Linked DNA regions of Planctellipticum variicoloris. The protein of the gene in region 1 interacts with the protein of each later gene in a pairwise test. Links are inferred from orthologs where the notes say so. Each region holds a gene or a part of one and is shown on either strand. Other genes may lie near its edges.

Region 1 (10,854 bases):
AGCAGCTTCGCATCCGGTGCGGTTGGCGGCAGAGCCGCCGCAGTCCACCTCGATGTTTGGAGTGTGGCGAAACGGACATTGTCGCAACTCCATCGGCTGGCGATTCGGAATTCAAACATCCCGAGACCGGTGAGACACTGCTGGTATCGGGTTACGGATGGACAGACCTTCTGCCCTTCATCGTCGAATTCACTCCCGAAGGAGAGCGCATTGGCGAGCAAACGTTCGATGACTGGGAATTCGACATCATCAGATAAGCGGACGCAGAAATAGGGCCGGCTGTGCCGGCCGGACGTGAACCAACAAACAAACTGTCTTATGAGGGGTGGCACGTCCCTGAGTCTTCGATGGGGGTGGTTGTTGGCGAAAGACACGCCCATCGCAAAGCCTCTGAGACATGCCAGCCTGTGAGTGACGCGGCCCTCAAATGTTGAAGAGAGGCCGGCACAGCCGACACTACGAATCCGTCACCCGCTCGCTCCCCACTGGATTTCTTCCCGCCAGTCAGCCAAGCTCGTTTCACTCTGTGAAACCATCTCCCCTGCTGCCGGAGTTTCTCCTATGACGCGCCTCTGGACCTCCTTCGCCCTGCTCGCCGCGCTGATTGGCACGGCGTCCGCCTTCGCCCAGGACACCTACCCCGAGCATCCCGACTCCAAACGCCAGGAAGGCGTCCCCCAAGGGAAGATCGAGGGCCCGTTCCCGTGGAAGAGCACGATCTTCCCCGGCACCGTCCGCGATTACTGGGTCTATGTCCCCGCCCAGTACGACGGCTCCAAGCCCGCCTGCGTGATGGTCGTCCAGGACGGCCTCGGCCTCGCCAACGGCTGGAAGGTGCCGATCGTCCTCGACAACTTGATCCACAAGAAAGAGGTCCCGGTCACGATCGGCATCTTCGTCAGCCCCGGCGTCGTCCCCGCGCCGCACGATAAGGCCCAGCCGCGGTTTAATCGCAGCTTCGAATACGACGGCCTCGGCGACCGCTACGCCCGCTTCCTCATCGAAGAGGTCCTCCCCGAAGTCGGCAAGACCTACAAACTGAGCCAGGATCCCAACGACCGGGCCATCGCCGGCTCCAGCTCCGGAGGCATCGCCGCCTTCACCGCGGCCTGGGAATGCCCGGACGCCTTCCGGCGGGTCTTCACCGGCGTCGGGACCTACGTCGGCCTCCGCGGCGGCAACGAGTATCCGGTCCTCATCCGCAAGTCCGAGCCGAAGCCGATCCGGGTCTTCCTGCAGGACGGCTCGAACGACAACAACATCTTTGCCGGAAGCTGGTGGGTCGCCAACCAGGACATGCTGGCCGCTCTCGAATGGGCCGGCTACGACGTCAACCACGCCTGGGGCGAGGGTGGCCACAACGGTAAACACGCGACGGCGATCCTGCCGGACGCCCTCCGCTGGCTGTGGCGCGACTATCCGCAGCCGGTCGAGGCCGCCCCGTCCAACAAGCGGATCGAGGTCCTCATTCCCGGCGAAAACTGGCAGCTCGTCAGCGAAGGGCACGGATTCACGGAAGGCCCGGCCGTCGCGCCGAACGGCGACGTCTATTTTACGGACATCCCCAAAAACCGGATTCACAAGATCGATCCGGCCGGCAAGGTCACGGTCTTCGCCGAGGAGACCAACGGCGCGAACGGCCTGATGTTCGGCCCCGACGGCCAGCTCTACGCCTGCCAGAACAACGCCCAGCGGATCGTGCGCTACAACACCGAAGGCCAGCACGAAGTCGTCGTGACCGACGCCCCGAGCAACGACCTCGTGCTCCTCAAGACTGGCGGCGGATACTTCACCGATCCCGGCAACAAGAAGGTCTGGCACTTCACGCTCGACGGCACGAAGCAGCTCGTCGCCGAAGGGATCGAGTTTCCCAACGGCGTGATTCCCTCCGCCGACCAGACGCTGCTGTTCGTCAACGACACGCGCGGACGCTGGATCACTTCGTGGTCGATCCAGCCCGACGGCATGCTCGCCAACCGCCAGGAATACGGCTGGCTGCATCGTCCCGATCACACGGGGCAAACCGGGGCCGACGGCATGACCGTCGACACGGAGGGCCGGCTCTACGTGACGACGAATATGGGTGTGCAGGTCCTCGACCAGCTCGGCCGGGTGCACTTCATGCTCGACAAGCCCGACCCCGCCTGGCTCTCGAACGCCGTCTTCGCCGGGCCGGAGAAGAACGTTTTGTACGTGACGTGCGGCGGGAAAGTCTTCAAACGGAAGCTGAACGCCACGGGCGTCATCCCGTGGCAGGATCCGGTGACGCCGCCGAAACCGCGCCTGTAGGGCAGGCTCGCGTTTGCCGGAATGCGTCCGAGCTGCCGACGGCTGTCACGCCGTCGGCAGCTCGGACGGTGCGCCGCACACGCGATACGGCAATTTCGCGGAAGGACGGCGTTTTCCCCGTGACTCGTTCTCTGCATCTGAAGATGCTATGATTCTCCCCGCTGCCGCAAACCGGCGGCGCCTGCTCTTTCCCAACCCTCGACGAGCTGTCCTGCCGATCGGCTGTGCCCGATGCGGTCCGTCTCGCGCCCCGCCTGCTGGAAAACCTGCCTCTCATGGATCGTATCGAACTTATCGCCACCGCCGCCTTCGGACTGGAAGCTGTCGTCTCGCGCGAACTGGCCCAACTGGGCTACAACGAGCAGACCGTCGAGGATGGCCGGGTCGCCTTCATGGGCGATGCCCTGGCCATCTGCCGCACGAATTTGTGGCTCCGCTCCGCCGAACGGATTCTCGTCAAAGTCGGCGCGTTCCCGGCCCGCGACTTCGGCGAGCTGTTCGACAACTCCGTCGCCCTGCCGTGGGACCGCTATCTCCCCGTCGACGCTAAGTTTCCCGTCAGCGGCAAGAGCGTCCGGTCGATGATCACGGCGGTTCCCAGCGTGCAGGGGGTCACCAAGAAATCGATCGCGGAAAGCCTCAAGCGGACCCACCAGCGGTACTGGTTCCAGGAGAACGGCCCCGAGTTTCCCATTGAGGTCTCGCTGCTTCGCGACACCGCCACGATGTCGATCGACACCACCGGCGACGGCCTCCACAAGCGGGGCTACCGCGAATTCGCCGGTCCCGCGCCTCTCAAGGAAACACTCGCCGCGGCCCTGGTGCAGCTTAGCTACTGGCACCCCGAACGGACGCTGTGGGATCCGTTCTGCGGCTCCGGCACCATTCCCATCGAGGCGGCCCTGATCGGTCGCAACCGCGCCCCCGGGATCGCCCGCAACTTCCTGTCGGAAACCTGGCCGTGGATTCCGCGCGAGGTCTGGAAGCAGGCCCGCGACGAAGCCCGTGACCTGGAGAAGCCCGGCCTGCAGGCGCAGATTCAGGCGACCGACATCAACGGCAAAGCCATCACGATGGCCAAAAAGGCCGCCCGCGACGCCGGGGTTCCCGGAGACATCAATTTCCGCGAAATGGACGTCCTCGAATTGAAGACCAGCCGCGAGTATGGCGTCATTATCTGCAATCCGCCCTATGGCGAGCGGATGGGGGATCACGAATCGGCCGAGGCGATTTACGATGATATGCACGACGCCTTTGAGCCGCTGAAGACCTGGTCGATCTATGTGCTGACGTCGCATCCCGGCTTCGAGCGCTGTTTCCGTCGCCGGGACGACCGCCGGCGGAAGCTCTACAACGGCCGGATCGAATGCACCTATCACCAGTTTCACGGCCCGCGTCCGCCGGGGGGCTTTGTGTTCGAAGACGATGAGCGGCCGATCGTGGGCCAACCCCCGGCAGTGCAGTGCGAACCCGATACGGAGCCGCCGGCTCTTTCTTAGGGTGGATTTCGCAGTCGGGTGGCCGGGGCTGGACCGCAGGGAAGCCCCGGTCATATGTTGAGCCGACCCGGACCGGGGCATCGCGAAGACGCTCCTGCCCCGGCCACCCGATTCCGATTGAACGACCGGACCCGTTTCTCAAACTGCCGACCGTCCCGTAAACTGCGGGCTGCCTGTTCGCGGTTTCCTGATCCTCCAGATTCATCGATACCCATCATGCCCCGATACGACGCCAAGCGGATTGAAGCCAAGTGGCAGGCTCACTGGGACGAGCAGCAGACGTTCCGCACGCCCGAGCAGTCTCCTGCCAGTTCCACCGGCAAGCTGTACGTGCTGGACATGTTCCCGTACCCGTCGAGCAACGGGCTGCACGTCGGGCACCCGGAAGGCTACACGGCGACCGACATCGTCTGCCGCTACAGCCGGATGCGCGGTAAGCACGTGCTGCACCCGATGGGCTGGGATGCGTTCGGTCTGCCGGCCGAAGAGCACGCCATCAAGACCGGCACGCATCCGCGGGCGACGACCGAAGCGAACATCACCAACTTCCGCCGGCAGCTCAAGATGCTCGGTTTCAGCTACGACTGGAACCGCGAGATCGCCACGACCGACGTCGATTACTATCGCTGGACGCAGTGGATCTTCCTGCAGCTCTTTGATACCTGGTATGACGCGGACTGCATCTGGACCGGGCCGGACGGGGTACAGCGGACCGGCCGCGGCCGGCCGATCAGCGAACTGCCGATCCCCGCGGAAGTCAGCGCCCAGGGGGACGAAGCCGTCCGGCGGTATCAGGACAGCCAGCGGCTGGCCTATCAGCACGAAGCTCCGGTCAACTGGTGCCCGGCTCTCGGCACCGTGCTGGCCAATGAAGAAGTGATCGACGGCAAGAGCGAGCGAGGCAGCCACCCTGTCGAACGCCTGCCGCTGCGGCAGTGGATGCTCCGCATCACCGCCTACGCCGACCGGCTGGGGAGCGAGCTGGAAGATCTGAACTGGCCCGAATCGATCAAGTCGCTCCAGCGGAACTGGATCGGCCGGAGCGAAGGGGCGGAAGTGGACTTCGCGATCGCGGACGATCGCGAAGGAGTCGAGAGTCGAGAGTTGAGAGTTGAGAGCCAGACAGAGAAGTCCTCGTCTGCGAAGCCCGAAGCCCGAAGCCCGAAGCCCGCCATCCGCGTTTACACCACTCGGCCGGACACGCTGTTCGGCGTGACCTACATGGTGCTGTCGCCCGAGCATCCGCTCGTCGAGCAGATCACGACGCCGGCGCATCGGGCGGCGGTGGAGGCTTACCGCAAGCAGGCGTCGCTGAAGAGCGATCTCGACCGGACCGACCTGGCCAAGGACAAGTCGGGCGAATTCACCGGTGCATACGCCATCAACCCGGTCAACGGGGACAAGGTTCCGGTCTGGATCGCTGACTATGTGCTGAGCAGCTACGGCACCGGCGCCATCATGGCGGTCCCGGCTCACGACGACCGGGATTTCGAGTTTGCCAAGAAGTTCGGCCTGCCGATCCGGGCGGTGGTCGGGCCCAGTGACACCTGGCTCCGCGACCAGACCGACAAGTTCGTGAACTGGATGGGGGATGTCGGTCATGTCGTCGAGTCGGGAGCGAAGCAGATCCGCCAATGGATCGGGAAGCTGCCTCTCTCGCCGGTCCTCAAGAAGGGACTCGAATTTGCCGACCAGGCGGTTGGGAAGGCCCCCTCAGTCGACAATCTCGTCGAGGCGGTCCGGCACATCTATCTGCACGACGCCAATCAGTTTGCCGCGGCCTTTACCGACATCGGCGTGGCGGTCAATTCCGGCAAGTACGACGGTCTGCCGACGGCGGAGTTCAAGGCCCGCATCACTGCGGACCTCGAAGCGTCGGGTCAGGGGAAGAAAGCGGTCAACTATCGACTGCGCGACTGGCTGTTCAGCCGGCAGCGGTACTGGGGGGAGCCGTTCCCGCTGTGGCACGAGCTCGATGCGAACGGCCAGCCGACCGGGCTGATGCGGACCGACGCGGAAGCCGACCTGCCGGTCGTGCTTCCCGAGATGGCCGACTTCAAGCCGACCGGCACTCCGGAACCCCTCCTTTCGAAGGCACCGGAAGAGTGGCTCTACACGACCGCTCCGGACGGCGTGCGCCTGAAGCGCGAGACCAACAGCATGCCGCAATGGGCGGGGAGCTGCTGGTACTACCTCCGCTTCTGCGATCCCAAGAACGACGCGCAGTTCATCGATCCGGAGCTGGCGAAGTACTGGCTGCCGGTGGATCTCTACATCGGCGGAGCCGAGCACGCCGTGCTGCACCTGCTCTACTCGCGGTTCTGGCACAAGGTGCTATTTGACCGAGGATACCTGGAGGTGCCGGAGCCGTTCGGTCGGCTGGTGAATCAGGGGATGATTCTGGGAGACCTTGAGTTCACGGCGTTCAAGCAAGTCGAGAGTCGAGAGTCGAGAGTCGAGAGCCAGTCAGAAGAAGTGGCGGTCTGGCTGTCGGCCTCCGAAGTCACCGATGGCGTGCATGGGCCAACCAAAGCGTCCGTTGTCGCGGTGAAAGTCTCGGCCGACCAAGTGGAGAAGAAGGGGGACAGCTTTGTGCTGAAGGACCACTCTTCGATCACGGTTGACGCCCGTGCGTTCAAGATGTCTAAGGCCCGCGGCAACGTGATCAATCCCGACGATGTCGTCGCGCAGTACGGGGCGGATGCGCTCCGGCTGTACGAGATGTTCATGGGGCCGCTCGAAGCGACCAAGCCCTGGAGCATGGCGGGGGTCGAAGGGATCTTCCGGTTCCTCGGTCGCGTCTGGCGGCTGGTGGTGGATGATCGGGCGGATGAGGTGCAGCTCAACGAGACGGTCCGCGATGTTCCGCCGACGCCCGAGCAGCTCCGCGTGCTGCACCGGACGATCAAGGCGGTGACCGAGGACATCGAAAAGCTCTCGTTCAATACCGCGATCAGCCGGATGATGGAATTCGTCAACGAGTTCACCAGTCAGGACGTCCGGCCGCAGGCGATCCTCGAACCGTTCCTGCTGCTGCTGAGCCCGTTCGCGCCGCACCTGGCGGAAGAGCTGTGGCAGCTCCTGGGCCACGAGCAGACGCTGGCGTATGAACCGTGGCCGAGCTTCGATCCGGCCCTGCTCGAAGAGTCGACGGTCGAGGTGCCGGTGCAGGTCAACGGCAAGGTCCGGGGCAAGATCACCGTCGCCAAGACCGCCGATCAGGCGGCGGTCCAGGCGGCGGCAGAGGCCGACCCGGCGGTGGCGGGGAACCTGGCGGGCAAGACGATCGTCAAGGTGATCTACATCGCCGGCCGGACGCTGAATTTTGTGGTGAAGTAGGGGAATGGTCGATCGTTGATGGTTGATCGTTGATAGTCAGAAGAAGACGCTTGTCGCCTTCTCCGGCTATCAACGATAGACGATCAACCATAGACCATCGACGCCTCCCTACCCCAGCACGTCCCGCCACGTTCCGTGGCGGTGCAGTTCCCCCAGCGCGCGGACCAGTTCCGACCGGTCCGCCAGCGAGATGAACGAGAGCGTCCGCCAGGGCTGGCGTTCGATCCGCAACGTCTCCTTGCGAACGGTCAGTTTCTGAATGCTGGTCAGCTCGACGAAGAGGGCGCCGGGCAGATCGAGCAGCCAGTCGGCCGGTTCCGAGCCGTGCGGCGGCGCTCCCTCGACGGGCGGAACGGAGCCGTTCCTGTGCAGCCAGTGTCGGAGCTGCTGCAGCAGATGGTGACTCCAGAGCCCCAGCGGCGTCCGCGGTGCGGGCTGCGCCATCCAGCCGCCGCGGGGATGTTCCTGCAGGGCCGGCAGGAACAGCAGGCCGGTGGTTGTCGCCAGCAGCCGGCCGCTCGACGGCAGCGATGTCCGGAAGACGTCGACCGCTCCGAGCGAATGCACGACCGTGCCGAGCCGGGTTGTCAGTTGTTCGCGGGAGGGATCGGGCTCGGAGACCTCCAGCACGCTCGCGCAGGTCGTGCACATGTCCAGAATCGGCTCGCACCATGCGAGGCAGACCCGGCACAACAGCAGCGGCTCACTCATTGAGGAATCCAGGGTAGGGAGGACGTCACTGTAATCGGTCGCTCGCCGGGTGGCACGCCCAGAGTCTTCGATGGGCGTGGTCTTTCGAAAACCGAGGGACACGCCCTTCGCAAAGCCTCAGGGACGTGCCACCCGGAAGCCTTTCACTCGCCACTGACCACTCGCCACTCATCACCTCCTCTCCCCCCTTTCGTCTCCCCCCTCCCGCCCGGTATCATCGGCCGCACACTTTCTCCACGGAATCACTGCCTCGGAGTCGACTTCCATGAGTGTCTGGCGCACCGGTCTGGGTCTCCACATGGTCTTCTGTTCGAGCCTCCTCCTGGCGGCCGATGCGAAACCCGTTTTTGACAGCAAAGTGGTCTCGCCGGCGACGCCGGGCCAGGCGGTCAAGGTCGAGGCCGATATCGCCGGCGCGAAGGAGCTCTATCTCGTCGTTCGCGATGGCGGCGACAGCTTCGGCTGCGACTGGGCCGACTGGGCCGATGCGAAGCTGATCGGCCCTGAGGGGGAAAAGAAACTGACCGATCTGGTCTGGAAGTCGGCCACGACCGGGCACAGCCAGGTGCGGATCAACGCCAATGCCGAAGGCCGGCCGATGCGGATCGACGGTCGCGAGATCGCGAACGGCATCGGCACCCACGCCAATTCGGTGATCGCCTACGACTTGCCCGCAGGCTACACGAAATTTGTCGCGACGGCTGGTCTCGACGAAGGAGGCGTCCGTCAGGGTTGCGGCAGCACGGTGCAGTTTCTGGTCTATACGCAGCAGCCGCCCGCGTCGATTTCCCAGCCGACCGCGGCTCCCGGGCAGGGGAGCCACGAGCTGAAGGACGCCGTGGCGCAGCTCGACGTGGCGCCGGGCCTGGAAGCCAAGCTCTTTGCGGGTGAGCCGGTGCTCTTCAGCCCGTCGAACATCGACGTCGATCACCTCGGCCGGATCTGGGTCGTGGAAGTCGTCAATTACCGGCACTTCGCCAACCCGAACAATCCGGAACGGAAGGAGGGGGACCGCATCCTCGTCCTGGAAGACACCGACGGCGACGCCGTCTGCGACAAGACCACGGTCTTCTACCAAGGCCGGGACATGGACGGCGGGCACGGCGTCTGCGTCCTCGGCGAGCGGGTGATCGTCTCGGCGGGGGACAGCGTCTTCTCGCTCTACGACCGCGACGGCGACCTGAAGGCCGACGAGGGCTCCAAGGAGATTCTCTTCACCGGCATCAGCGGCGCGCAACACGATCACGGCATTCACGCCTTCGTGTTCGGCCCCGATGGAAAACTCTATTTCAACTTCGGCAACGCGGGAAAGCAGCTCAAGGACAAGGCCGGCAACCCGGTGGTCGACAAGGCGGGGAACTCCGTCAACGACAGCCGCAAGCCGTATCAGGAGGGGATGGTCTTCCGCTGCAATCTCGATGGCAGCGAAGTGGAGACCCTCGGCTGGAACTTCCGGAACAACTGGGAAGTCTGCGTCGATTCTTTCGGCACGATGTGGCAGTCGGACAACGACGACGACGGCAATCGCGGCGTGCGGATCAACTACGTGATGGAGTTCGGCAACTACGGCTACAAGGACGAGATGACCGGGGCCGGCTGGCAGTCGCCGCGGACGAATCTGGAGAGCGAAATTCCCCTCCGCCACTGGCACCTCAACGATCCGGGGGTGGTCCCGAATCTGCTGCAGACCGGGGCCGGCTCGCCGACCGGGATCTGCATCTACGAGGGAGACCTGCTGCCCGAAATTTTCCGCAATCAGCTCATCCACTGCGACGCCGGTCCGAACGTGGTGCGGGCCTATGTGACGAAGCCCGACGGAGCCGGTTACCAGGCGGAGATCGTCAACATTCTGGAAGGGGCCCGTGACAAGTGGTTCCGCCCGAGCGACGTCTGCGTGGCTCCGGACGGCTCGCTGATCATCGCCGACTGGTACGACCCGGGCGTGGGAGGCCATCGCCAGGGAGACGTCGAACGCGGCCGGATCTTCCGCGTCGCTCCTCCGGGGGTGAAGTACACGGTCCCGAAAACAGATTTCAGCACGGTCGAGGGAGCAATCGCGGCCCTGAAGAGTCCGAACCTGGCGACGCGGTATCTGGCGTGGCAGGCGCTGCACGAGTTCGGCGTGCAGGCCGAGCCGGCGCTGATCAGGGTCTTTCAGGAGGATCCGAATCCGCGAGTGAAGGCACGAGCCTACTGGTTGCTGACGAAGCTGCCCGGCCTGTTGTCGGATCAGGCGATGGGAGCGGCCAGCAAGGTATTCTGGGGAGCGCTCAAGCCGGATGGATCATCACCCGAAGAGTTCCGCGTGCTCGCGATGCGCGCGCTGCGCCAGTTGGGTATTCCGGGGACTGTCCAGCCGACGGTGCTCGAGCACTCCCCGGCCTTGCGGCGCGAAGCGGCCATTTCGTTGCGGGGAAAGACGGGTGCGTCCGCCAACGGCATCTGGACCAACCTCGCCGTGCTCTATGATGGTCACGACCGCTGGCAACTGGAATCGCTCGGCGTCGGCGCCGAAGGTCAATGGGACGCGCGCCTTGACGCCTATCTGAAACGGGTTCCCAATACCCTCACCACCAAAGCCGGTCGCGACATCGTCTGGCGCTCCCGCGCAACGCAAACGCCCGACCTGCTCGCGAAGATCATCACTGACCCCAAGACCCCGGCCGAGGAACTGCCGCGGTACTTCCGGGCGTTCGACTTCCTGCAGGGAGACGAAAAGAACGCCGCGATCGCAAAGCTTGCTTTCGAGACGACCGGCCTGCCTGACGACCTGCAGAGCCAGATCGTCGCCGAGGCAATCAATCGCGTGCAGGGCTTCGACATCACTAAGCAGCCGGAGCAGCTCAAGGCGCTCGAACGCGTCCTCGAACAGTCGAAAGGGAAGCTGCAGTTTCTGACGCTGGTCGACCGGTTCAATCTGCAGGACCGCTATCCGGAGATCATCGCGATTCTCGAAACGCAGCCGGACACCTCGCTGGCCGTCGATGCGGTGAAGCTGCTCGTCGGCAAAGAACAC
Region 2 (10,112 bases), 5.5 Mb from region 1 along the record:
GTACGTCGAGCTGACTGGCGTCGAATCGTCCGCGCAGGGCAGTAATCAACGACATATCGGGAGCTCCTCGGCGGCGCGGAGTGCGCGGGACGCCAACTGGAGCAAGTCGGAGGGTTGAAACGGCTTGTTGATGAAATCGGTCGCTCCGAGCTCGATCGCTCGGGCGCGAGAAGTGGTCTGAATGTCGGCTGAGATTACGATCACGGGAACCTGGAGGCCCTCCTGCTGCAACGCGGTCAGCAGACCGAATCCGTCGATCTCGGGCATCAGGAGGTCTGTGATGAGCAGATCCGGGAGCTGCTGGCGAATGCACTCCAGCGCCCTTGCGCCATTGTCGGCTTCGACGAACTGGTGTCCGAGCGGAGCCAGCGCCGACGCAACTCTACCGCGGCTGAACTTCGAGTCGTCGACAATCAGAATCGTGGTCATGTCACCGGACTCCCGTATCCGCGTGATCCGGCTGCCGCAGCGGCAACGCTTGGGACCGCGAACGCTCTGCACAACATTATGCCGGAACGCTTCGGAGGCCGGGTGTCGGGAGAGGTCGATGCAACGAATCTGCGGGTCTGGGCAGAGTTTCCGCCGGATAGGTCGATTGTGCCGGAATCACCGGCTACATGGGCGCTCAGGCGGCCCGTCGTCGGACATCCGAAGCGGCGGGGGCGAACTGGTCCGCGCCTGGGGCGAATTCCGGAGTCCGGAGACTGGAATCGCGGTCGGCGGAAAGTTCCCCGCAGACGGAGGCGAACAGGCGGTGAAGGTCGTCGACGCGGGGGCCGCCGGAGTGGGGTTGCGTCATCCCTTCGGCGGCGAGCGTTGCGCGTGAGCCGTCTTCGCGGCGCAGCGAGAACTGGAATCCCCAGCGGGCCTCGCCGGGATCCGCTGACGAGTCGGTCGTCCAGTTCTGGTCTTCGCCGACAGGTCGCCCGGAGGCGTCCCGGCACTGAAACCGAAGGCAATCGCCTCCCATGCGTTCCACGCGATCGACCACTGCCTGCCAGAGATCCATATGAAGCTGCGGATCGGAGTTTCCGAGTCGGGCGACGAGCAATCGCGTCTGCAGGACGCCGGAGGTATCGAGCAGCAGAACGCCAATTTCCTGGAGATAGCGGAAGAACAGGATCGTCTCGTGATATCCGAAGACTCTGCCGACGACAAGAAGGGCCAGCGTGCCGAGGCAGATGGCCAGCCCGACGGTTTCACTTTCAAGCACGGCGCTCAGCGTGGCCGCGGTGGCCATGAGGAGGCTCAGTCCGGTAATGGCCAGGAGCGCTTGCGAACGGGTCAGGCCGCGATCCTGCAGTCGGTGGTGAATGTGCCCCCGGTCGCCGACGCCGATGCCGCGCCCGGTGAGTTTTCGACGGACGATGGCCATCGTGGTGTCGAAGAGCGGGATGCTCATGAGGACCAGCGGAATCGCGAGCGTAAACCCGGCCGCCGTTTTGGAAGAGGCTTCGATCGCGAGCGCGCCCGCCAGAAAGCCGGTGGTCAGGCTGCCGGCGTCGCCCATGAAGATTCGCGCGGGGGGCCAGTTGTGGACGAGGAATCCCGCCAGGCTTCCCGCGAGGATCAGCGCGGTGACGCCATGCTCGGCTTCGCCCGCGGCAAGAAACAGGCTCGCCACCGTCAGCATGACGATCGTGCCGATCGTTGCAGCCAGGCCGTCGAGGCCGTCGATCAGGTTCACGATATTCGAGCAGGTCGTCAGCCACAGGACGGTGAAGGGAATCGCAAACCAGCCGAGATCGATGCTGATCCCGAGAATAGTCAGCGCGGGGATCGTTCGTCCCAGCATCGCAAACGGCAGGCAGCAGAGGATCTGGCCGAGCAGTTTTGTGCGCGGTCTGAGCGGCCAGCGGTCATCCCAGGCGCCCAGTGCGCAGAAACAGACGCCGGACGAGAGGAGGCTGATCACCATTTGCCGGCTGTCGGGGGTTGCCAGCCAGGAGCTGGGGAGAAGCAGCGAAAGCCCGAGGACCAGCAGCATGCTGGAAAAGAAAGAGACTCCTCCCAGGACCGGCATCGCCTGATGGTGATTCTTGCGACCGCCGTCCGGGCGATCGAGGAAGCCCAACCTCGAAGCCAGCACGCGGGCCACTGCGGTGAAAGCGACGCTCAGCGCGAAGGCTGACAGCGGAAGGGCGTAGCGGACATCGAAATTCATCGGCAACAGCCCTTGATGCGGGCGATCAGGGAGGCCGTGCCTCCACCAGTCAGTCGCGTCACAGATGGGAGTCCTGCGGCGCGAAATACGCAGCGATCCGCCGCACGACAAGTCGCGGAAACTGTGGCAGCCGGCCTCGGGCTGCCGTTTTCGTCAATGGGTCAGCGATTGGAGGGGCGGAGTATAGTGGTCGATTCGCACTGGTCAATCTCAATACGGGCAGAGTCTGCCGATTCGCATCGAAGACCGGCTGATCTTTGGCGTTTCACGCCAGGCGGCGGGTGTGAAACCCTGCCGGGGGGCGCGACCGGACGATGGATACGGTCTGGCGGACCGTTTTGGAAGTCGCGTCGGCCGAAGCGGTCGTGCGGTGAAACACTCAACTGCGGCGAGGATTGGTCATGCTGACGAGGTTCGTGAAAAACTATCTGTTGCGCCACCAGCATCCGCTCAATCAGGTCCTGCATCTGGTCGGTGTTCCGTTGACGTTTCTGGCGACGGCAGTGCTGTTGTGGGAGGGGCACGTCATCTGGGGCTGCGGGACGTTCGTGGCGGGATACGCGCTGCAGTTCGCCGGTCATGCGGTCGAGGGGAACGACGCCGGGGAAGTGATCGTTCTCAAACGCGCGCTTGGATTTCCCTATGTCGACATTGTTCCACGGCCTGTTTCCGTCAAGGAGCGAAAGAATGAGGGCCGATACTGACTCTACCGGGTGTGCGGCTTGTGCGGGATGAGAGAGTCCTGCGGGATTTGTGGTTTCGAACGGCGTCATTGTATGGCGCTAGTCCCGAAGCAGATCGTCCCCCCGGTTGCAGCGTCGTCGACTCTTCGGCGACGTGATTAAGGGGGTTGGAATGCGATTCGAGCGATCGATCCGCTGGATCCACGCGCTGCTGGCCACCGCCGCCTTTGCCGGGTGTCGCGGGGTGGAGCACCTGAATTACCTGGGTGATGCGGACCTTCAGTACTATAAGACGAAGTCGCTGGAGATCGAGTATCCCAATGTCGACGATCCGACACCTCCCGAAGTGGCGTATTCTCAGGCGCCACGGACGGTGAAGGACGCCGAGGTCGAATCGTATTGGGATCTGTCGCTGCAGGACGCGGTCCTGATTGCGATTGCGAACAATAAGATGATCCGGTCGCGGGGCGAGTTTCTGAATGGCGGGGTCCTGCTTCGCAACCCGACGAATGCACCGTCGGTCTACGATCCGGCCTTGCGCGAAACGGGTTTCCTGTTCGGCAATCGAGGCGTGGAAGCCGCCCTCGCCGACTTCGACGCCCAGTTCACGACGTCGCTGCTGTTCGGCAGCGCGCAGAACGTGCAGAACAACGGCGGGTTTATCAATCCGGGGTTCGTGCTTGAGAACGACACCGCGGCGTTCGCTTCGGCGCTGCAGAAGACGTTCGCCAATGGCGGCACGGTCGCGCTGAACCACAACTGGAACTACCTCAACACCAATACTCCGGCTCCGCTGCTCTACCCGTCGTCCTACAACGGGTTTGCGCAATTCAGCTATACCCAGCCCCTGTGGGCGGGGGCGGGTGTGGACTACAACCGCATCGCCGGCCCCGTCCGATCAGGTCTGGGAGCGATTACCGGCGTGAGTCAGGGCGTATCGATTTCCCGGATCAACGTCGACATCTCGCTCGCGGACTTCGAGCTGGCCGTGATTCAGATGGTCAAGGACGTCGAGGATCTGTACTGGGAGCTGTATCTGACCTATCGGCAATACGACGCCGAAGTCGCCAATCGCGACAGCGTGCTGCAGGTCTGGACGACGATTAACGCCAAGCGAGTGGCGCAGTCGGCGGGCGGCGGGAGCGCTTCGGAGTCGCTGGCGCGAGCGAACTACCTGGAGACGCGAGCGCGGGTCGAGAACGCTCTGGCCACCATCTACAGCACCGAGAATCAGTTTCGGCGGCTGCTGGCGCTGCCGGTCAACGATGGCCGGCTGATTCGCCCGAGCGATTCACCGCTGCAGGCGGAGTACGTGGTCAATTGGGACTCCGCACTGCTGGAGTCGCTGATGCGGCGGCCGGAGCTGCGCCGTCAGAAGTGGCAGATCAAGAGTCTCGAACTGCAGCGTCTGGCGGCGGAGAGCGTCGTCAATCCGCAGCTCAACTTCGTGTCGTCTTATCAGTTGAACGGGTTCGGCAACGACCTGTGGTCGTATGATACTTCGGGCTACAACAGCGCCTACGGCTCGCTGACGCGGGGTGAGCAGTCGAGCTGGACGCTCGGGTTTCAGTTCGCCATGCCGATCGGTTTCCGACAGGCACGTTCGCAGTTGCGGAATATCGAACTTCAGTTGATCAAGGCGAAATCGGCGTTGACGTCCCAGGAGCAGGATATCAGCCACGAACTGGCAGATGCCGTGCAGCGGATTGACGCTGCCTATATGGTCGCGAAAACCAACTTCGACCGCGTGATCGCCGCGGACCGGCAGTTGCGAGACATCAAGCTGGCCTACGATATCGGCGGCGCCAATCTGGCGGATATCGGCCGAGTGAATATCGACCTGCTGACTCGAACTCAGTCCAACCGGACGGCCGCTGAAGTGGCGTTTGTGACCAGCGTGGTCCGCTACAACCAGGCCATCGCCGAACTGCATCTGCGGCAAGGCACGACTCTGGAAAACAGCGGGATTTCGCTCGAAGAAGGTCCTTGGTCGGAAGGGGCTCAGGACGACGCGCTTCGTCGGGCGTGGGCTCGCAGCTTTGCCCGGCCGAACGAGTGGCTGGAGTCGCAGCCGGCCGATTTTGCCTCACCAGTGCCGTTCCCCAAGACCGATCTGTCGCCGTCGTCCGCAAACGCCGGAAGTCAAACTCCGACGCCCGCGGTTCCTCCCGGTCCGGCAGAGGCGGCTTATCCTCCTCCCGTTCCGGCGCCGGCCGCCCCGGGGGTCGATACGATTCCCGAGTAGTCGCGGGCGACGGTTTCACGGCGGCAAATCTGGAACGGCCGGGATCTCTGCAAAGGGATGCCGGCCGTTCAGTTTTGTTCGACTCGTTGGAGGCTGCGAATCGTTCGCATTCCGCCTGGAATTTCGTCACGATTTGCGAGCGAAGATCAGCGTCGAGTGACGCCTGCGGAGAGCCGGAAAATGAGCAAGTCGGCGCAACACGAAATCGTAAAACTGCGGGACGCGATCCGTCGGCACGACCGGTTGTACTACGTCGAGTCGCGGCCGGAGATCAGCGACCTCGAGTACGATCGGCTCTACAAGCGGCTCGAAGCCCTGGAGGCCGAGCACCCTGAGTTTGCGGACGAGGCGAGTCCGACGCGCCGGGTAGGCGGAGAGCCGATTGAAGGCTTTGTCACGGTCGAGCACCGCGTGCCGATGCTCTCGATCGATAATGTTTACAACGAGGAGGAACTGGCGGAGTTCGGCGCGCGGGTCGTGAAACAGATCGGCCCTGACCCGGTCGAATGGCTGGCGGAATATAAAGTCGATGGCGTGGCGCTGTCGCTGATCTACGAAGGGGGGCGTCTGCTGCGGGCGGTCACGCGCGGAGACGGCCGGCGCGGGGACGATGTGACGCACAATGCGCGCACAATGGGGGGCGTACCGCTGCTGCTCGAATCGCCGTTTCCGCGCGTGCTGGAAGTTCGCGGCGAGGCGTTCATCAGTAACAGCGACTTCGCCCATCTGCGCGCCGAGCACGAACGGCGGGGCGAAGAGCCGTTGAAAAACTCTCGCAATGCCACGGCGGGCGCCATCAAGCTGCTGGATCCCCGGGAGTGTTCCGCCCGAAAATTGCGATTCTATGCCCACAGCGTCGGTTTGCTGGAAGGGGCGGAGTTCGCTACGCACTGGCAGTTCCTGGAGGCCATCGGCAGGATGGGCCTGCCGATGGTGCCGGGAACCGCGGTCCGCCCGAGTTTCGCCACGGCGTGCGAGTACACCCAGGAGCTGATGCAGAATCTCCATGCGCTGGACTTCGAGGTGGACGGGATCGTCCTCAAAGTCAACGATTTTGCGTTGCGGGAACAGATGGGAACCACCAGCAAGAGTCCCCGCTGGGTCGTGGCGTTCAAGTGGGAGAAATACGAAGCGATCACTCGAGTCGAAGAGATCTCGGTCCAGGTCGGCAAGACCGGGACGCTGACACCCGTAGCGCACCTGGCGCCCGTGGAAATCGCCGGGACGACGGTTTCCCGTGCCAGTCTGCACAACCGCGATGAGATCGAGCGATTGGGAGTGCAGATCGGGGACTGGGTCGTCGTCGAAAAGGCCGGGAAGATTATTCCGCACGTGGTTCGCGTGGAGGAGCACCGCCGTGACGGAACTCAACGCGCGTTTGAGTTCCCGATCCGATGTCCCGAATGTCAGACGGAGGTCGTGCAGGATGAAGGAGGGGTCTATATCCGCTGCCCGAATCCCGCCTGCCCGGCCCAGGTCCGCGAGAGCCTCAGATATTTTGCGTCGCGTGCGGCAATGGATATTGAAGGGCTGGGGACGGAATTGATTGCCAAACTGACGCAGCCACCCGCGCTGGTGAAGTCGTTCGGCGATCTGTACCGACTTGGGGAACATCGGGACGAAGTGGCTCGCCGGCTCTATAAAGCGGGGAGCAAGAAAGCGACCGGCGCCGAAGAGCAGAAGTTGATCGACGGACTGCTGGCCGGCCTGGAGGCTTCCAGGGGCCGGCCCCTGTGGCGCCTGTTGACAGCGCTCAACATTCGCCACATCGGGACTCGTACGGCGCAGATCCTCGCCGAATACTTCGGAACGCTCGATGCCCTGGCGGAGGCGACGGAAGAGCAGCTCGCGGCTGTCAACGAGGTCGGGCCGGTTATTGCGAAATCGCTCTTCGACTGGCTCCACAGCGAAGTCGGCCGAACCGTCGTCGAGGACCTGCGGGGGCTGGGGCTGAATCTGGGCTCGGCGACAGAAGCCCGGGCAAAGGCGGCCCAGCGGGCCGCAGGGAAACTGGCGGGCAAGTCAGTCGTTGTGACCGGAAAATTGACGCGATTCAAACGGGAAGAAATCGAGCAACTCATCCACGACCACGGTGGAAAACCTGCGGGGAGCGTCTCGAAGAAAACGACCTTCGTCGTCGCCGGCGACGACGCCGGGAGCAAGCTGACTAAGGCACAGGAACTTGGCGTTCAGGTTCTGACGGAGGATCAGTTTGTAGAATTACTGAAAGTGGATTGAGTCCGGCGTTCGCCAGCAGAAGCCTCATCGCGATGCGCCAGTCTTGCCGCGGCGCTGTCGGAACGCAAATCAAGGACAGGGAAGGGCCTTCCCGTTCCAGTTTGCATGACGGGGTCGTCGAAGGCCCCGACCCGGCCACCCGCCAGCGAATCAACGGCTGCCTGTTTGTGGTCATGGAGAGCACCATTTTCCGGCAACAAAACCACGAGTCGGTTGAACGGCGGCCCGGTCATCGGGAAGATGGCGTCAGCAATCCTCCGCAGCAGCACTCCGCAAATGATCGGGATCGTCGATATGTCCGTGCAGCCAGTCCTCATCAATGGTCAATGGGCGGCCTCTGTCGGCACTGAGACGTTTCAGGCGCTCAATCCGAAAACTCGGGAGATGCTGCCGGAACGGTATCCCGTCAGCCCCTGGGCGGAAATCGAGCAGGCGATCGTCGCGGCGGATGCGGCGGCCAAAGCGGCCCGGTCGCTCAGCGGTGAGCATTTCGCCCGGTTCCTGGAAATCTTCGCGGACAGGATTGAGTCGCGGAAATCGGATTTCGTCGCGATTGCCCATCGCGAAACGGCTCTGCCGGTGACGCCCCGCCTTCAGGACGCCGAACTTCCCCGCACGACCAATCAGTTGCGCCAGGCGGCCGCCGCGGCGCGCGAAGGCTCGTGGGCGCTGCCGACCATCGATACCAACGCGAATATCCGTTCGGTGCTGGGGCCGATCGGACCGGTGGCCGTTTTCGGGCCGAATAATTTTCCGTTTGCCTTCAACAGCGCGGCGGGCGGCGACTTCGCCGCCGCCGTTGCGGCCGGAAATCCGGTGATCGCCAAGGCCCATTCTTCACATCCGGGGACGACGCGGCTGTTCGCCGAACTGGCTCAGGCTGCGGCCGACGAGGCCGGATTGCCGAAGGGCTTCATCCAGCTCATTTACCGGACGAGCCATGCCGATGGCGCCAAACTTGTATCGCATCGGCTGATGGGAGCGTCCGGTTACACGGGGTCGCGTTCGGCCGGCCTGACGCTCAAGTCGGCGGCGGATGCAGTTGGAAAACCGATTTACCTGGAGTTGTCGAGCATCAACCCCGTCTACTTCCTGCCGGGGGCCGTGCGTGAGCGGTCTGCCGAGCTGGTCGAGCAGTTCGCCGGAAGTTGCCTGATGGGGACGGGGCAGTTCTGCACGAATCCGGGGCTCGTCGCGATGGTCGCCGGGGCCGAGACGGAGGCGGTGATCACGCAGATCGGCGCCAAATTCCAGGCGGCTCCGGTGGGAACGTTACTTGGTGAAGGTGTGCTGCGAAATCTGTCCGACGCCGTTCAGACGCTGGTCGCGGCCGGGGCCGAGATTGTTTCTGGCGGCGGTGCGGGCGGTGGAACGGGCGTCAGTTATCACAACACGCTGCTGCGTGTGACTGGCAGCCAGTTTCTGGCCTCGCCGGAAGATCTCCAGACAGAGGCGTTCGGCAACGAGTCGTTGATTGTGGTTGCGGAGAACGCAGCTCAACTGGTTGAGATCACCGAGCACCTGGAAGGCAACCTGACCGGCTGCATTTACTCCGCCAACGACGGCTCTGACGATGCGTTGTACGACCAGCTTGCTCCGGCCCTGCGGCAGAAAGTCGGCCGATTGTTGAACGACAAAATGCCGACAGGCGTTGCCGTTTCGCCTGCGATGAATCATGGCGGACCGTTCCCGGCGACCGGGCATCCCGGGTTCACGGCGGTCGGAATTCCCGCCTCGCTGCGCCGGTTCGGCATGCTGCATTGTTACGACGGCGTGCGTCCGCATCGACTGCCGGCGAGCCTCAAGGAGCAGAACGCCGCGTCGAAGCCGTGGCGTCTGGTCGACGGCGTCTGGACGCAAGGCGACATCGGGGCCTGATTTTCCGGGGCTCAGACTGGAGCCCGTTTGTGCCGCCGGAGTCGAAAACTTCTGACGGTTCCGACGATTCGGAGGCAGCCTTGAGCCTGACCCGTCGTCCGCTATGATGAAGGCCCCTTCACGGACTGCCCGCCCGATTGGGCGGCGGCGATGGGAATTGTGCAGCAGCGGGCGACTGGCGGGAGTGAGGATCCATGAGTTTTCTGCGGCCCGATCTGGCAGGGCCTCGTGCGATCCCGTTCCAGGCGCCGCAGGGCGACCTGGCGATTCTGCCGGGGTCCGCCAACCCGCTGCTGGCCCAGAATATTGCAAACGCGCTGGGAGTCTCGCTGACGCCCTGCCGGGCGCATGTTTTCAGTGAAGGGAACGTCTTCGTCCGCGTCAAGGAGAACGTGCGCGGGCGCGACGTATATGTGATTCAGGGGTGCCACTACCCCGTCAACGACAACTTCATGGAACTGCTGTTCTGGATCGACGCCCTGAAGCGGGCCAGCGCCCAGAGCGTGACGGCGGTGATCCCCTTCTTCAGCTATGCGCAGGGGGACAAGAAAGACGAACCCCGTGTTTCGATCCGGGCGCGTGTCTGTGCCGACGCCATCGAAGTGTCGGGCGCCGACCGCGTTCTTACGATGGACCTGCACAGTCCGCAGATCCAGGGCTTTTTTCGCGTTCCCGTCGATCATCTTTACGGTCGGACGGTCCTCTGTGACCATTTTCGCAAGTTAAACGTGCCGGATCTGGTCGTCTGCAGTCCCGACGTCGGTTTCGCCAAAGGCGCCGCGGCGTACGCGAACCTGCTGGGCGTACCGGTCGTGATCGGCAACAAGCAGCGCACCGATCATTCCGAGACTGTGCAGGTGCTCGAAGTCATCGGAGACGTCAAAGACAAGAACGTGCTGCTGGT

What was found.
Region 2: the proteins of SH412_RS24840 (region 1) and ligA interact in binary tests that used the Escherichia coli proteins (3 or more experiments, as listed by UniProt). The link is inferred for Planctellipticum variicoloris from one-to-one orthologs.

Annotation. Positions count from the first base shown.
Region 1 is NZ_CP130886.1:6,348,427-6,359,280, reverse strand. Bases 3,701-7,327 are described here. They hold SH412_RS24840 (leucine--tRNA ligase), read left to right. Parts: upstream 3,701-4,004; coding sequence 4,005-7,127; downstream 7,128-7,327. Other genes in these bases: SH412_RS24835 (hypothetical protein), read right to left, coding at 7,236-7,327; SH412_RS24845 (THUMP domain-containing class I SAM-dependent RNA methyltransferase), read left to right, coding at 3,701-3,788. Also shown: SH412_RS24855 (hypothetical protein), read left to right, coding at 1-257; SH412_RS24850 (SMP-30/gluconolactonase/LRE family protein), read left to right, coding at 562-2,289; more of SH412_RS24845, read left to right, coding at 2,565-3,700; more of SH412_RS24835, read right to left, coding at 7,328-7,838; SH412_RS24830 (PVC-type heme-binding CxxCH protein), read left to right, coding at 8,104-10,854.
Region 2 is NZ_CP130886.1:806,453-816,564, forward strand. What follows is about bases 4,917-7,801. They hold ligA (NAD-dependent DNA ligase LigA), read left to right. Parts: upstream 4,917-5,272; coding sequence 5,273-7,330; downstream 7,331-7,801. Other genes in these bases: SH412_RS03155 (TolC family protein), read left to right, coding at 4,917-5,092; SH412_RS03165 (aldehyde dehydrogenase (NADP(+))), read left to right, coding at 7,625-7,801. Also shown: SH412_RS03135 (hypothetical protein), read right to left, coding at 1-55; SH412_RS03140 (response regulator), read right to left, coding at 46-429; SH412_RS03145 (MraY family glycosyltransferase), read right to left, coding at 626-2,164; SH412_RS03150 (DUF962 domain-containing protein), read left to right, coding at 2,566-2,868; more of SH412_RS03155, read left to right, coding at 3,020-4,916; more of SH412_RS03165, read left to right, coding at 7,802-9,208; SH412_RS03170 (ribose-phosphate diphosphokinase), read left to right, coding at 9,403-10,112. UniProt on the Escherichia coli protein: DNA ligase that catalyzes the formation of phosphodiester linkages between 5'-phosphoryl and 3'-hydroxyl groups in double-stranded DNA using NAD as a coenzyme and as the energy source for the reaction.